Regions from separate parts of the Kribbella sp. NPDC023855 genome, predicted to be linked through region 3. Evidence: predicted binding sites of a transcription regulator. Region 3 holds the regulator's gene; each other region holds the start of a gene.
The links. The regulator HrcA, encoded in region 3, represses chaperone genes, less so after heat shock. The targets are predictions, from matches to a motif close to TTGGCACTCGNNNNNNNCGAGTGCCAA.
Positions count from the first base shown of each region.

Region 1: a site for HrcA is predicted at 1,487-1,513, ahead of groL (chaperonin GroEL). Genes of this name have one in related genera too.
Region 2: a site for HrcA is predicted at 3,258-3,284, ahead of groES (co-chaperone GroES). Genes of this name have one in related genera too.

Region 1 covers NZ_JBFAAA010000003.1:86,423-91,319, reverse strand. The annotation lists gene AB0F51_RS11150 (PspC domain-containing protein) at 77-397, opposite strand; gene AB0F51_RS11145 (MmcQ/YjbR family DNA-binding protein) at 550-885, shown strand; gene AB0F51_RS11140 (GNAT family N-acetyltransferase) at 887-1,456, opposite strand; gene groL (chaperonin GroEL) at 1,693-3,321, shown strand; gene AB0F51_RS11130 (glycoside hydrolase family 6 protein) at 3,392-4,378, opposite strand; gene AB0F51_RS11125 (DinB family protein) at 4,484-4,897, opposite strand, start outside.
Region 2 covers NZ_JBFAAA010000003.1:144,250-149,146, reverse strand. The annotation lists gene AB0F51_RS11395 (alpha/beta fold hydrolase) at 1-578, shown strand, start outside; gene AB0F51_RS11390 (class I SAM-dependent methyltransferase) at 670-1,851, opposite strand; gene AB0F51_RS11385 (peptidoglycan-binding domain-containing protein) at 1,874-2,371, opposite strand; gene AB0F51_RS11380 (peptidoglycan-binding domain-containing protein) at 2,462-3,109, opposite strand; gene groES (co-chaperone GroES) at 3,424-3,720, shown strand; gene groL (chaperonin GroEL) at 3,874-4,897, shown strand, end outside.
Region 3 covers NZ_JBFAAA010000005.1:373,792-378,688, forward strand. The annotation lists gene AB0F51_RS20765 (Gfo/Idh/MocA family oxidoreductase) at 1-995, shown strand, start outside; gene hrcA (heat-inducible transcriptional repressor HrcA) at 1,140-2,159, shown strand; gene dnaJ (molecular chaperone DnaJ) at 2,206-3,345, shown strand; gene AB0F51_RS20780 (16S rRNA (uracil(1498)-N(3))-methyltransferase) at 3,368-4,084, shown strand; gene AB0F51_RS20785 (SAM-dependent methyltransferase) at 4,098-4,721, shown strand; gene AB0F51_RS20790 (Gmad2 immunoglobulin-like domain-containing protein) at 4,736-4,897, opposite strand, start outside.

The DNA.
Region 1 (4,897 bases), on a different contig from region 3:
GTCGGCACGGCAGCAAGGGTGGGGGCGCCGGTGGCCTATATGTGGCGCTCTCAGCTTGCTGCCGTGCGTCCGGCCGTCACGCCGCCGGCGGCTTGTCGTCGTAGATGCGGGCGGCGATGTCGGATTCGGGGGTGGGCTGCTGCTGGGGCTGCTGGACCGACTGCCAGACGGCCTTGCCGTCAGCCTCGGGCATCACGATCCACGCCACGACGTACCCGATGAGCGCGGTACCGCCGGTGATCAGGGTCAGCCCCACGATGGCCAGCCGGACCAGGGTGGCGTCGATGTTGAAGTACTCCGCCAGGCCACCGGACACACCGGAGAGCATCCGCTGGTTACGCGAGCGGCGAAGCGACTTGCCGGACAGGTTCGAGAACGGTGCGTTGGAGTTCGTCATGTCACCTACTCTGCCCGCCGGCCCCCTCCCGCCACATCGGGATCGCTACCGAGCCAACCCTGGTCCCACCCCTGACCCCGCTCAGCCGCCCCACCCGGCACCCCTGACGACTTTCGTCGGTTTCTGTCGGTGGGCGGTCGTACCGTCGGGGGATGGATGCTGAGGCGGTGACGAAGTTGCTGCTCGCCCTGCCGGGGGTGGAGGAGCACGTGGGGTGGGCCGGGCAGCCGGCGTTCAAGGTGCGGAAGAAGGGTTTCGTCTACCTGTCGGCCGACGAGACCGCAGTGATGCTGAAGGCGTTGCGGGAGGAGCAGGAGGCACTGGTCGCGGAGAATCCGGAGGTCTACTCGCCGTCCTGGGCGTCCGGGCAGTTCGCCTGGCTGGAGGTCGACCTGGCCGCGGCCGACGACGAGGAACTCCGCGAGTTGCTGACCGAGGCCTGGCGGTTGAGCGCGCCCAAGTTCCTGATCGCCCAGCACGAGGGGTGATTCACCGCAGAGACTTCGACACCAGCACCCATCTGGGCGACGTACGGCTGAGTTCCTTGAAGCCGGCGTCGAGATAGACCGACAGCGGGCCGCGGTAGAGGTCGGCGGAGGGCACCTTGCCCGCTTGAGCGGTGTCCACCGCGCAGGCCTCCAGTACGGCGGCCCCCTGCGCCCGCGCGAACTCGATCGCGCCGGCCAGCAACTCCCCGGCCATCCCCTGACGCCGATGCCCGACCGGTACGACGAAGCAGGTGACGGCCCAGGCGTCCGGGTCGCCGCCACGCCAGTTGGGTGAGGCCTCCACCCGGGGATAGGCCGAGCGGGGAGCGACGGCGCACCAGCCGACCGGCGTACCGGAGTCGGTGTCGGTGGCGATGACGCCCGGTGACAGGTCGGAGGCGACCTGGGCGTGGAGGGCGTCGCGGTGCGAGGCCGGCGAGGAGTCGGACCACTGCTTGCCGCGGAGGCGGAAGTACTGGCAGAAGCAGCGGGACGGGTCGCCGCGGTCGCCCATCACGGTCAGCACGTCGGGCCAGCGGTCCGGAGTGGCCGGGGTGACTTCCAGAGGCACCACACCACGGTACTGCGGGCAGAGGGCTGGCTTGCACTCGCTTGGGTCGAGTGCTAATACTTGGTTAGCACTCGATGGGCGAGAGTGATAAGCCCGCGCCCTGACGGTGTGACCATAGACGGCCTCGATGAGGCACTGGAAGCGTGGCGGGACGTGACCGCCACACCGATGGTGCCGTCCGTCGCGGGCATCCGGCCGGCTGAACAAAAAACTCGACGCGGGAGGACTCGCGGAGAATGCCCAAGCTGATTTCTTTCAATGAAGAGGCGCGCCGTGGCCTCGAGCGGGGTATGAACACCCTCGCCGACGCCGTGAAGGTGACGCTCGGCCCCAAGGGCCGCAACGTCGTGCTGGAGAAGAAGTGGGGCGCCCCCACGATCACCAACGACGGTGTCTCCATCGCCAAGGAGATCGAGCTCGAGGACCCGTACGAGAAGATCGGGGCCGAGCTCGTCAAGGAAGTTGCCAAGAAGACGGATGACGTCGCAGGCGACGGCACCACCACGGCGACCGTGCTGGCCCAGGCGCTGGTGCGCGAGGGTCTGCGCAACGTGGCCGCCGGCGCCAACCCGATGGGCCTGAAGAAGGGCATCGAGAAGGCTGTCGAGGCTGTCAGCGAGCAGCTGCTGGCCCAGGCGAAGGACGTCGAGACCCGGGAGCAGATCGCTTCCACCGCCTCGATCTCCGCCGCCGACACCCAGGTCGGCCAGATCATCGCCGAGGCGATGGACAAGGTCGGCAAGGAAGGTGTCATCACCGTCGAGGAGAGCAACACCTTCGGTCTCGAGCTCGAGCTCACCGAGGGCATGCGCTTCGACAAGGGCTACATCTCGCCGTACTTCGTGACCGACACCGAGCGGATGGAAGCGGTCCTCGAAGACCCGTACATCCTGGTGGTGAACAGCAAGATCTCGAGCATCAAGGACCTGGTCCCGGTGCTGGAGAAGGTCATGCAGACCGGCAAGCCGCTGGCGATCATCGCCGAGGACCTCGAGGGCGAGGCGCTGGCCACCCTGGTCGTGAACAAGATCAAGGGCACCTTCAAGTGCGTCGCCGTCAAGGCGCCGGGCTTCGGTGACCGCCGCAAGGCCATGCTGGTCGACATCGCCGTGCTGACCGGCGGTGAGGTCATCTCCGAGGAGGTCGGCCTCAAGCTCGACACCGTGGACCTGGAGCTGCTCGGCCAGGCCCGCAAGGTCGTCGTCACCAAGGACGAGACGACCATCGTCGAGGGTTCCGGCGACGCCGACCAGATCTCCGGCCGGGTGAACCAGATCCGCGCCGAGATCGAGAAGTCGGACTCCGACTACGACCGCGAGAAGCTGCAGGAGCGGCTGGCCAAGCTGGCCGGTGGCGTTGCGGTGATCAAGGTCGGCGCGGCCACCGAGGTCGAGCTGAAGGAGCGCAAGCACCGCATCGAGGACGCCGTTCGCAACGCGAAGGCGGCCGTCGAAGAGGGCATCGTCGCCGGTGGCGGCGTGGCGCTGCTGCAGGCGTCGGTTGTTGCGTTCGAGAAGCTGGAGCTCGAGGGTGACGAGGCCACCGGTGCCGCCATCGTGCGGTCCGCGGTCGAGGCGCCGTTGAAGCAGATCGCCGTGAACGCCGGCCTCGAGGGTGGCGTCGTGGTGGAGAAGGTTCGCAACCTCGAGCCGGGCTGGGGCCTCAACGCCGCCACCGGTGAGTACGTGGACCTGATCGCCACCGGCATCATCGACCCGGCGAAGGTCACCCGCTCGGCGCTGCAGAACGCGGCGTCCATCGCGGCGCTGTTCCTCACCACCGAGGCAGTCATCGCCGACAAGCCCGAGAAGGCCGGTGCCGCCGCCGGCGGCGGCGCGCCCGACATGGGCGGCATGGACTTCTGATCTCCTAGAAGTTCTCTGTACGACACGAAGCTGGTCCCGGGCGGTTGCCCGGGACCAGCTTTTGTTTGGGTCAGCTCCCGGTGATCAGGCGTTTGGCCAGGACCGGGGAGAAGGTGCCGGCCGGGATGCCGGTACCGATGCCGCAGCTGCCGTCGGAGTCACCGGGGACCTTGAGCCACAGGAGCATGTCGACGGTGCCCGAGACGTGGTTGCCGTTGCGGGAGGTGTCGCCCAGCTTCCGGCCGGCCGGGTTGCACCACTCGCCGTTAGAGCCGTTGCCGTTGCGGGAGGTGTCGATCACGAACTGCCCACCGCCGACGGCGCCCCTGATTGCGTTGCCCTTCGTCACCGACTGCGCGGTGGTGTAGTAGTTCGAGGTGTTCAGGGCGAAACCGCGGATCTTGCCGACCTCGACCAGCTTGAGCCGCCGGGCCATCTCGCCCGCCTCGATCCAGGTCGCGTTGCCGCCGTCCATGTAGGCCCAGGTGTTCGGATTCTTGCTGGCGAACTGGTTGACGGCGTACTTGAGCAGGTCGAGCCGGGTCTGCTTCTCGGCCGCGGGCACGCAGTCGAGCTGGGCCAGTGCGTCCGGTTCGATGATCACCACCGCCGGGCGGGTGCCGATCCCGTCGGCGAACCGGCTGATCCACGTCCGGTAGGCCTCGGGGGAGCCGGCGCCGCCGCCGGAGTGACTGCCGCAGTCGCGGCCGGGAATGTTGTAGGCGATCAGGATCGGCAACTTGTCGGCGCTGTCGGCGGCCGTCGTGAACGACCGGGTCGCCGCGGTGATGTCGCCACTCCAGTTGCCGAACCAGCGACCGCCGGCCTTCTCGGCGATCTGGGTCCGGATCAGGGTGGCGTCGGCGTGGCCGGGGTTCTGCCGGACCCAGGTGGCGGGGTTGGAGTTCGGGTCGACGTAGAAACCGCTGGTCATCGACGTAGGGTCACCGGCCACCTGGGTGGGCTCCTGGCTGGGCATGGCCAGGGCCGACTGGTTGCCGATAGCAACCATGGACACAGTGAGCAGGCTGAGTAAAGCCTTTCGCAGGCTGGACATCGAAGAATGGTCCTTCCGTGAGGGGCGGAAACAACTACTCAACGTGTCGACGACGTTACGCAGGAGATTAACCGGTTAGGCCTTGATTTGGAAGGTCCTTGACGACTATTGGGTGCCGGCCGCGCGCAGCAGTCGCAGCTGGCCGATCTCCGCGGCGTTCTTCATCAGCTCCACGTTCACCCACGCGAACTGGTCAGCGGTCGAGCGCCCCGCCTCCGGTGGCCACGGGAAAACCGCAGGCCTGGCGAGGTGCTCGTCGTCGGTGTCCTCTAGCAAATGCGACCACTGGTCCCGCAGGGCCCGCATCCAGCCGAGTGTCTTGGCCAGATCGCCCGGCCACAGCACCGCAGTACGGTCTGGCGGTACGACGCCGCGCACGTGGGCCGCCGTGGTCGACCACCACCAGCCGATATGCCAGGTGAGCCAGCCGATCGTCGGCACCGGGATCGGGTCGAGCGCCTGGTCGGACCAGTCGGCCCGCCAGTTGCCCACACTGTCCGGCCGCACCGTCCAACTGAC
Region 2 (4,897 bases), on a different contig from region 3:
GCGCCGGTGCACCTAAAGCTGCGATCGGGCTGATGCGCTACCGCTACCGCGGCTGGAACGGCGACGCGGCGGATCCGGTCGCGGATCTCCGGATGGTGCTGGACCAGTTGCCGTCGCGCATCACCCGGGTGCTCCTGATCGGTCACTCCCTCGGCGGCCGCGCGGTTGTTGCTGCTGGCAACCATCCGCTGGTCGCCGGTGTGCTCGCCCTCGCCCCCTGGCTGCCGGGCGGCGAACCGCTGGTGGCACTGCGCGGCCCGGTCGTCTTCGCGCACGGAACCGACGACCGCATCACCTCGCCGGCCCAGACCGCGGCCTACGCCAAACGGCTGCGCGCGTCCGGCGTACCGGTCGCTCTGTTCGCCGTCGACGGTGACAACCACACGATGCTCAAACGCAGTCCGGACTGGAACGCCCTGGTTCGCGACTTCACCGCGGGTGCGACGGCCGGCCTCAGTCTCGAGACCGACCGGATCGACCGGCTCCCGCACTCGAAGCACCCCGACAGCACGCGGCGCGGAGTACTGGACATCGCGAAGGCCCGGCTGCGCTACCGCAGCCGCCCTCGTTTCTCATGAAGTTAGTGGCGGGCTCCTGACCGGGACAGCAGCAACAGACGCAGCACCTCGTCCGTCGGCGAGCCGGTCAGGAGCCCGCTCGTGGGATCGATCATATGTTCGAATCCAGTGTGAGCGCAAGTCGGCGGCAGGAGTACGCGACCGCGTCCCGGCCGATCCGGGTGACGATCAGGGTCGCGCTGGCGGAGCCCTTGGGTGACAGCTTCTTGCGCAGTACGGCGGGATCGAAATCCACCCCGCGCTTCTTGATCTCCAGCGTCCCGATGTCCTGCGCGCGGACCCAGGACCGCAGCGCCTTCTCCTTGTAGGGCAGCTCTTCGACCACCTCGTACGCCGAAGCCAGCGGGGTCGCCACCGGGCTGTCGCCGCTGACGTACGCGATCCGCGGATCGAGAAGCCACCCGTCGACGGCCTCGGCCACTGCTGTGACCAGCCCGGCCCGGACGACGGCTCCGTCGGGTTCGTAGATGTACCGGCCGACCGGGGCGCACTCGGCCTCGGGTGCTGACGTCACTGTCGCACCACTGGGCAGGAGGGTCGCGCGGCGCGTAGTACCGGCGTAGAGCTTGCCTGACCACAGTGCTGCTTCTTTGACCTCGCCGGCGTCGCTGACCCACTCCGCCTCGACGCCGTCCGGCACAGCCTCGTGGGGGATGCCAGGGGCGACCTTCACGCAGGCAGTGTCTGACAGCAGAGCAGTGATGAACGACCAGGGTGGTGAGTAGGCGTTGTGGTCGAACACCCGCTTCCCATCCGCCCGCCGGGCCGGATCAGCAAACACCACCTCGTACTGCGAGACGTCCTGCTCCTCCGCGTCTCCGACCAGCACCTCTCCCGGCAGCTCTAGCGCGGCAAGGTTGGCCCGGGCCGCAGCGGCTGTCGCGGGATCACGCTCGACGCCAGTGACTCGCAACCCGGCCCGGGCCGCGCTGATCAGGTCGCCACCGATCCCGCAGCCCAGGTCGACCACTGTCGCGTTCGGGAGTGTGCGGGCGATGCGCGCGGCCCGGTGTACTCCGACTGCTGTCCTCGTGGCCTGCTCCAGGCCATCTGGCGTGAAGTACATCCGTGCTGCGTCTGCTCCGAACTTGGCGACCGCCCGGTGGCGCAGTGACGCCTGCGTGACCGCGGCGGTCACCACAGGAGCGTCGTACCGGCGTCTGAGCTTCTCGACCAGGCGTAGCTCGCCTCCAGGGGTGTAACCGGCGCAGGCCTCAGCCAGTACAGCGGCTCCGGCCGGCGCCAGTAACAGCGAGATCGCGTCAGGTGTCACCAGGCACAGTCTGCCCGGCGGCTCAGATCGGGCTGGAGCAGGTCTTGCTCCAGGCGTGCTTGTGCAGGGAGTAGAGGCGCCAGTTCATCGCTGATCGGGTCTTCGGGCCGTAGATGCCGTCAACGGTGACCTTGTGCCGGCGCTGAACGTTCTGCACGGCGGCGCGCGTCTTGCTGCCGTACTTGCCGTCGACGACCAGCTTGCTGCCGTAGCAGTAGTTCAGGTTGCGCTGCAGGGCCTTGATGGCCGAGGCCGGGTCTCCGACGTAGTCCGGGCCGTAGCGGCGCGGCATGTCGCCGTACTTCAGGTTGCAAGTGGTGGAGGCGTCTTCCCAGCCGCCCGGCACCTGCACGGCCCAGCCCCTGCCGACTGGCTTCATCAGCGCTGACAGGCACTGCTCCAGCCCCTGGGTCCTGGCCGGTGCGGCCTGCGCCGTCGTCGTTGCCACCACGGCGCCACTGACGGCCAGTACTGCCGTCGCGCCGACGGAGATTGCGGTACGTAGATATCCCATGGTCATCCCCTTGAGTCTTCCGTTCCCCGACCGGGATCGTTGCTCGGTAGGACGGCCCTGGGTGGGCAATTGTTCGTTGGCAGGGGGTTGCAACTGTCAGAGCGGGCTGGAGCAGGCCTTGCTCCAGGTGTTGGTCCTGGTGGAGAACAGGCGCCAGTTCATTGCCGAGCGGGTCTTGGGGCCGTAGATGCCGTCAACGGCCAGCCCGTGGCGCTTCTGGACCGCCCGGATCACCCCACGGGTGTTGCTGCCGTAGACGCCGTCCACTGTGAGCTTGTAGCCGTAGCAGTAGTTCAGGTTGCGCTGCAGGGTCCGGATGGCGGTGTCTGGGTCGCCTCTGCGGGACGTGGTCCGGTACGGGTCGTCGCCGTACATGAGGTTGCAGGTGGTGCTCGTGCTGTTCCATACCGACGGAAGCGGGATGCCCCAGCCGGTTCTGCCGACAGGCACCAGGCGGGCCGTCAAGCACTGCGGTGTCGCGGCTGCTGCCTGTGCCTCCGCGACGGTCCGCTTTGCCGTGGTGTCCTGAGCCGGCCTGACCAGTAGGGGAGCTGCTGGGGGCGCTCCGCCGCCTGGAGCCGGTGCGGCCTGGCCCGGGCCGTCGGGCGAGGAGTTGTGGAGACCGTTGGCCGCCAGGCCGGCGACGACGAACGGGCTGACCGCGAGCGTGGCGAGGACGACGCCCTTGCGGGAGGCGAGCTTCGGGAGGGCCGGCTTCGGCAGGGACGGGAGACGGAGGGCCATGGTTCTCTCCTCGAGCAGTCGATCCCGGGGCGGACCGGGAACCTACAGACACGACGGTCCCATGCGGAGGCCGGGTTCGCCCAGACCTCGGTGGCGGAAAGCGGCCGGGCGGTCACAGCCGGTGCGGCGCTGCGCCGAGAGCGAGAATCTGGCACTCGAGTTGACCGAGTGCTAATCGCGGCCTAGATTCGGTATTGGCACTCTCCACCCGAGGGTGCCAGCGACCGGCCTCTGATCCCCGCGACGGCAGAGGCGAACGGCCGCTCGCAGCACCCTTGAGAACACACAAAGAACTCGACCGTGGAGGTCAGCAAGTGTCGGTCACGATCAAGCCGCTCGAGGACCGTATCCTCGTTGCGCCGCTCGAAGCCGAGCAGACCACGAAGTCCGGCCTGGTGATCCCGGACACCGCCAAGGAGAAGCCGCAGGAGGGCGAGATCCTCGCCGTCGGCCCCGGCCGCATCGACGACAACGGCAACCGCGTCCCGCTGGACGTCAGCGTCGGCGACAAGGTCATCTACTCCAAGTACGGCGGCACCGAGGTCAAGTACGACGGCCAGGACTACCTGATCCTGGGCGCCCGCGACATCCTCGCAGTCGTCACCAAGTGACGTCGGAGCGTGCTCCCCGGCTCCGGGCCTGGAGTGCGCTCTTCGTTCGCTGTTCCTGACTGACACCGCTCCGGTGCCGCACGCCGGCGCCGGGGCGGAGTCGGTCCGGGACCGCGAACACCATTGTTGAAACTCAGAGAGGGACTTGTTTTTATGCCGAAGATCCTCGAGTTCGACGAGAACGCGCGGCGCGCGCTGGAGCGCGGCGTCGACAAGCTCGCGAACACGGTGAAGGTGACGCTGGGGCCCAAGGGCCGCTACGTCGTGCTGGACAAGAAGTGGGGCGCGCCGACCATCACCAACGACGGTGTCACCGTCGCCCGTGAGGTCGAGCTCGACGACCCGTTCGAGAACCTCGGTGCGCAGCTGTGCAAGGAGGTTGCCACCAAGACCAACGACATCGCCGGTGACGGTACGACCACCGCGACCGTGCTGGCGCAGGCACTGGTGCACGAGGGCCTGCGGGCCGTCGCCGCCGGGGTCAACCCGATGGGCCTGAAGAAGGGCATCGAGGCGGCTGTCGAGGCCGTGTCGGCCAAGCTGGTCGAGACCGCCCGCCCGGTCGACGACAAGGGCGACATGGCCCACGTCGCCACCATCTCCGCCCGTGACGCCGAGATCGGTTCGCTGATCGCCGAGGCGTTCGACAAGGTCGGCAAGGACGGCGTCATCACCGTCGAGGAGTCGAACACCTTCGGCACCGAGCTGGACTTCACCGAGGGCATGCAGTTCGACAAGGGCTACATCTCGCCCTACTTCATCACCGACGCCGAGGCCGGCGAAGCGGTGCTGGACGACCCGTACATCCTGATCAACCAGGGCAAGATCTCCGCCGTGGCGGACCTGCTGCCGCTGCTGGAGAAGGTCGTGCAGTCCGGCAAGACGCTGCTGATCATCGCCGAGGACGTCGAGGGCGAGGCGCTGTCGACGCTGGTCGTGAACAAGATCCGCGGCAACTTCACCTCCGTCGCCGTCAAGGCGCCGGGCTTCGGTGACCGCCGCAAGGCGATGCTGGAGGACCTGGCGGCCCTCACCGGCGCCCAGGTGATCGCTCCCGAGGTCGGCCTCAAGCTGGACCAGGTCGGTCTCGAGGTGCTCGGCACCGCCCGCCGGATCGTCGTCACCAAGGACAACACCACCGTTGTCGAAGGTGCCGGCAAGACCGACGAGATCGAGG
Region 3 (4,897 bases):
ACCTCGACCTCTCCAGAGCACAGGCGATCGCCGACCAGAACCCAGGCATCCGCGCCTCGACCCCGGAGAGCCTGTACTCCGATCCCGAGGTCGACATCGTCCTCAACCTGACCATCCCCGCCGCGCACGCGCCGGTCCACCAGGCAGCCCTGCAGGCCGGCAAGCACGTGTACGGCGAGAAGCCGCTCGCTGTCGACCGTGCGGAGGCGGAGCCGCTCCTGAAGCTCGCTGCGGCCAACAACCTCCGCATCGGCTGCGCCCCCGACACAGTGCTCGGCACCGGCACCCAGACTGCCCGGGCTGCGCTCGACCGCGGCGACATCGGCGTACCGACTGCTGCGACCGCCTCGTTCGTCGCGCCCGGGCATGAGCTGTGGCACCCGGCTCCGGAGTTCTACTACCAACCCGGTGGCGGCCCGCTGCTCGACATGGGCCCGTACTACGTCACGAGTCTCGTCACGCTGCTCGGCCCGGTCCGGCGAGTCACTGCGCGAGCAGGTCGCTCGCAGGAGCAGCGCAAGGTCCACACCGGCCCACGGGCGGGGCAGACCTTCGCAGTCGAGGTGCCGACGCATGTGACCGGCGTACTGGAGCACGAGTCCGGTGCGCTCACCACTGTGCTGATGAGCTTCGACGTGTGGGCCTCGCGGCAGCCGCGGATCGAGATTCACGGCACCGAAGGCAGCCTGTCCGTCCCGGACCCGAACAACTTCGACGGCACGGTGGAGATCGCCACTGCCACCAACCGTGACTGGACGGAACTGCCGGTAGCCGGCGGGTACGCCGGAACCGGGCGTGGGCTCGGGGTGGCCGACATGGCTCGCGCACTGCGCACCAACGAGCCGCACCGGGCCAGTGGAGCACTGGCGTACCACGTGCTCGACGTACTGGAGTCGGTGCTCGAGTCGGCGGCTCAGGACCAGTCCGTGGACGTCGCGAGTACGGTCGAGCGGCCGGCCGCCGTACCGTGGGGAGCGTCGCCCGACACCGCCTGACGGGGGCTGTGGGGTCGATCTGGTCGGTGCTGAGATCTGTCCCACGCCGCTCGGTTGGTCCGGCTGTCGCTACGGCTCGGTAGACTGGCACTCGAAACTCAGGAGTGCCAACCGGCGACGGCCGATGTGGAGAGGGTGGTGCGCGTGCTGGACGAACGCAAACTGGACGTGCTCCGGGCCATCGTCGAGGACTACGTCGCCACGCATGAGCCGGTCGGTTCGAAGACTCTGGTCGACCGGCACAACCTTGGCGTCTCCCCGGCGACGGTCCGCAACGACATGGCCGCGCTGGAGGAGGAGGGGTACATCACCCAGCCGCACACCAGCGCCGGCCGGATCCCGACCGACGCGGGCTACCGGCTGTTCGTCGACAAGCTGAGCACGGTCAAGACGCTGTCGCAGGCCGAGAAGCGGGCGATCTCGTCGTTCCTGGCCGGTGCGGTCGACCTGGACGACGTCGTACGGCGTACCGTTCGGCTGCTCGCGCAGATCACCCGGCAGGTCGCGATCGTGCAGTACCCGACGCTGACCAGGTCGAGCGTGCGGCACGTCGAGGTGGTCACGATGACGCCGCGGCGGCTGCTGCTGGTGCTGATCACCAGCGCCGGCCGGGTCGAGCAGCGGATCGTGGAGAGCCAGGAGGACGTCGAAGAGCAACTCATCGCCGACCTGCGGTCCCGGCTGAACACGGCACTGACCGGCAAGCGCCTGACCGACGCGGCCACCGCGCTGGCCAGCGTCTCCGAGAACTTCGCACCGGCCGACCGGCCACTGGTGGCCACCATCGTGTCGACGCTGCTGGAGGCCTTCACCGACGAGGGTGAGCAGCGCATCGCGGTCGGCGGCGCGGCCAACCTGACCCGCTACGGCGACGACTTCGAGCGCAACGTGAAGCCGGTGCTGGAGGCGCTCGAGGAGCACGTGATCCTGCTCAAGCTGCTCGGCGAGGCAACCCATCCGCAGACCCTGACGGTCCGGATCGGGCACGAGAACCCGTACGAGGAACTGGCCACCACCTCGGTGGTCGCGACCGGGTACGGGTCGAAGTCGGAGGCGCTGGCCACTCTCGGCATCGTCGGCCCGACCTACATGGACTATCCGAGCACGATGGGCGCTGTTCGCGCCGTCGCGCGTTACGTCAGCCAGATCCTGGCCGACTCGTGAACCACCAAAGAACGCACCGAACGCTGCCTACCAAGTGGTCTGGAGTATGAGCACCGATTACTACGCCGTCCTCGGCGTCAGCCGCGACGCGACACCGGACGAGATCAAGAAGGCCTACCGCAAGCTGGCCCGCCAGTACCACCCGGACGTGAACGACTCCGAGGACGCGCACCACAAGTTCCAGGAGATCGGCCGCGCCTTCCAGGTGCTGAGCGACCCGCAGAAGAAGCAGGTCCACGATCTCGGCGGTGACCCGTTCGCGAGCGGGCCCGGGGGTGCCGGCGCCGGCTTCGGCCAGGCGTTCACCTTCACCGACATCATGGACGCCTTCTTCGGCCAGACCGGCGGGGCGACCCGCGGCCCGCGGCCGCGGACCCGGCGCGGCCAGGACGCGCTGATCCCGCTCCGGATCGACCTGGCGGAGGCGGCCTTCGGGACGACCCGCGAGCTGAAGGTCGACACCGCGGTGCTCTGCCCGACCTGTTCGGGCTCGGGCGCGCAGGCCGGCTCCGAGCCGGTCACCTGCGAGATCTGCCACGGCCGGGGCGAGGTCACCCACACCCAGCGCTCGTTCCTCGGCGAGGTCCGGACGATGCGGCCGTGCCCGAACTGCCGCGGCTTCGGCACCACCATCCCGAACCCGTGTGTCGAGTGCGCCGGCGACGGCCGGGTCCGCTCCCGGCGTACCGTCACGGTCAAGATCCCGGGTGGCGTCGACAGCGGCACCCGCGTGCAGCTGTCCGGCCAGGGAGAGGTCGGCCCGGGCGGCGGTCCGGCCGGCGACCTGTACGTCGAGATCGAGGTCGAGCCGCACGAGATCTTCACCCGCAGCGGTGACGACCTGCACTGCACGGTGACCCTGCCGATGACGGCCGCGGCGCTCGGTACGACGATCGACCTGCCGACCCTCGAGGGCGAGACCACGCCGCTCGAGATCCTGCCGGGCACGCAGTCCGGATCGACGATGACGCTGAACGCGCGCGGCGTACCGCGGTTGCGGCACGCGGGCCGTGGCGACCTGATCGTGCAGGTCATCGTGGAGACGCCGACCAAGCTGGACGAGGCGCAGGTCGAGTTGCTGCGGCAGCTCGCCGGCGCGCGGGGCGAGGAGCGGCCGCAGGGTCAGGTCCAGGCGGCGCACAAGGGTGTCTTCGGGCGCCTGCGCGACGCCTTCGGTGCGCATTGAAAACGACTTAGGCTGCCGGGCGATGGGACTCGCGGTCTTCTACCTGCCTGACCTGGACGGGTCCGAGCTGGAGCTGTCCGGCGCCGAGGGTCGCCACGCGGCCGTCGTACGCCGGATCGGCCCCGGCGAGCGGATCCGGCTGACCGATGGCCGGGGCTCGTTCGTGGAGGGTGCTGTCACGGCTGCCTCCAAGTCAGGGCTGACGGTTGCCGTGGACCACCGGGGCGACGTGCCTGCGGTGAGTCCGCGGCTGGTCGTCGTCCAGGCGCTGCCGAAGGGGGAGCGGGCCGAGCTCGCGGTCGAGATGCTCACCGAGGTCGGGGCCGACCTGGTCGTGCCGTGGAACGCGGAGCGCAGCCAGTTCCGCGCGAACCCCGAGCGGGTCGCGAAGACGCACGCCAAGTGGCAGGCCTGGGCGTTCGAGGCGAGCAAGCAGTCGCGCCGCTCGTGGTTCTGCGAGGTCGCGCCGATCGCGTCGACGGCCGAGGTCGCCAAGCTGCTGACGGACGCGGCGCTGGCCGTGGTACTGCACGAAGAGGCGACCACCCCACTGGCTTCGCTCGAGCTGCCTGCCGCGGGGGACGTGGTGATCGTGGTGGGTCCCGAGGGCGGCATCGCGCCCGCCGAGCTAGAGGCGTTCGCCGCGACCCCGGTCCGGCTCGGCGACACAGTCCTCCGTACGTCGACCGCCGGGGTGGCCGCCGCGGCCGCCCTGCTCGCACGCTCTCGCTGGAGTTGATCGCTTGACCGAGATGGACTGGGTGGAGTGGCACCAGGACTACGACGACGAGTCGTCAGAGCTGAGCGGCCGGCTGCGATCGGTCCAGCGGGAGGTCAGGCGACTCCTGGACGCGCATCCCGAGGGTCCGATCCGTGCGATCAGCGCCTGCGCCGGGCAGGGACGCGACCTGATCGAGGTGCTCGCGACTCATCCGGCACGAGACCGGGTGACCGCCCGGCTGGTCGAGCTGGATCCGCGACTGGCCGACACCGCTCGCGCGGCAGTGGCAGCGAACGGGCTGACCGGAGTCGAGGTCGTCGAAGGGGATGCCGGCCTCGTGGGCAGCTACGCGGGCGCAGTACCGGCTGATCTGGTTCTGTTCTGCGGGGTCTTCGGCAACGTCAGCGTCGCCGACGTCGAGACGACAGTCCGCGCTCTGCCGTCGTTCTGCACCCCGGGAGCGACGGTGATCTGGACCCGCGGCCGGCACGACCCCGACATCCGGCAGGACATCCGCGGCTGGTTCGCCGAGGCAGGCTTCGAGGAGCTCACCTTCGACGCACCGGACGGCGTCGAGTGGTCCGTCGGCAGCAACCGGTACGCCGGTCCCGGGCCGGCGCCCGCGACCGTCGACCGCTTGTTCACCTTCAGCTAGCCGGTGAGTTGCGGCTATTTGACATAGACGGTCTTGGAGTCGACATCGGTCACCCGGCCGTCTTCAGGGGATGCCGTGTAGACCTCGATCAGCCACTCGCCCTCGGTCAGCTTCGGGGTGAAGGAGTACGGGGAGAACTTCTGGCCTTCGCTGGTCATCGTGTAGTTCTTCACGAC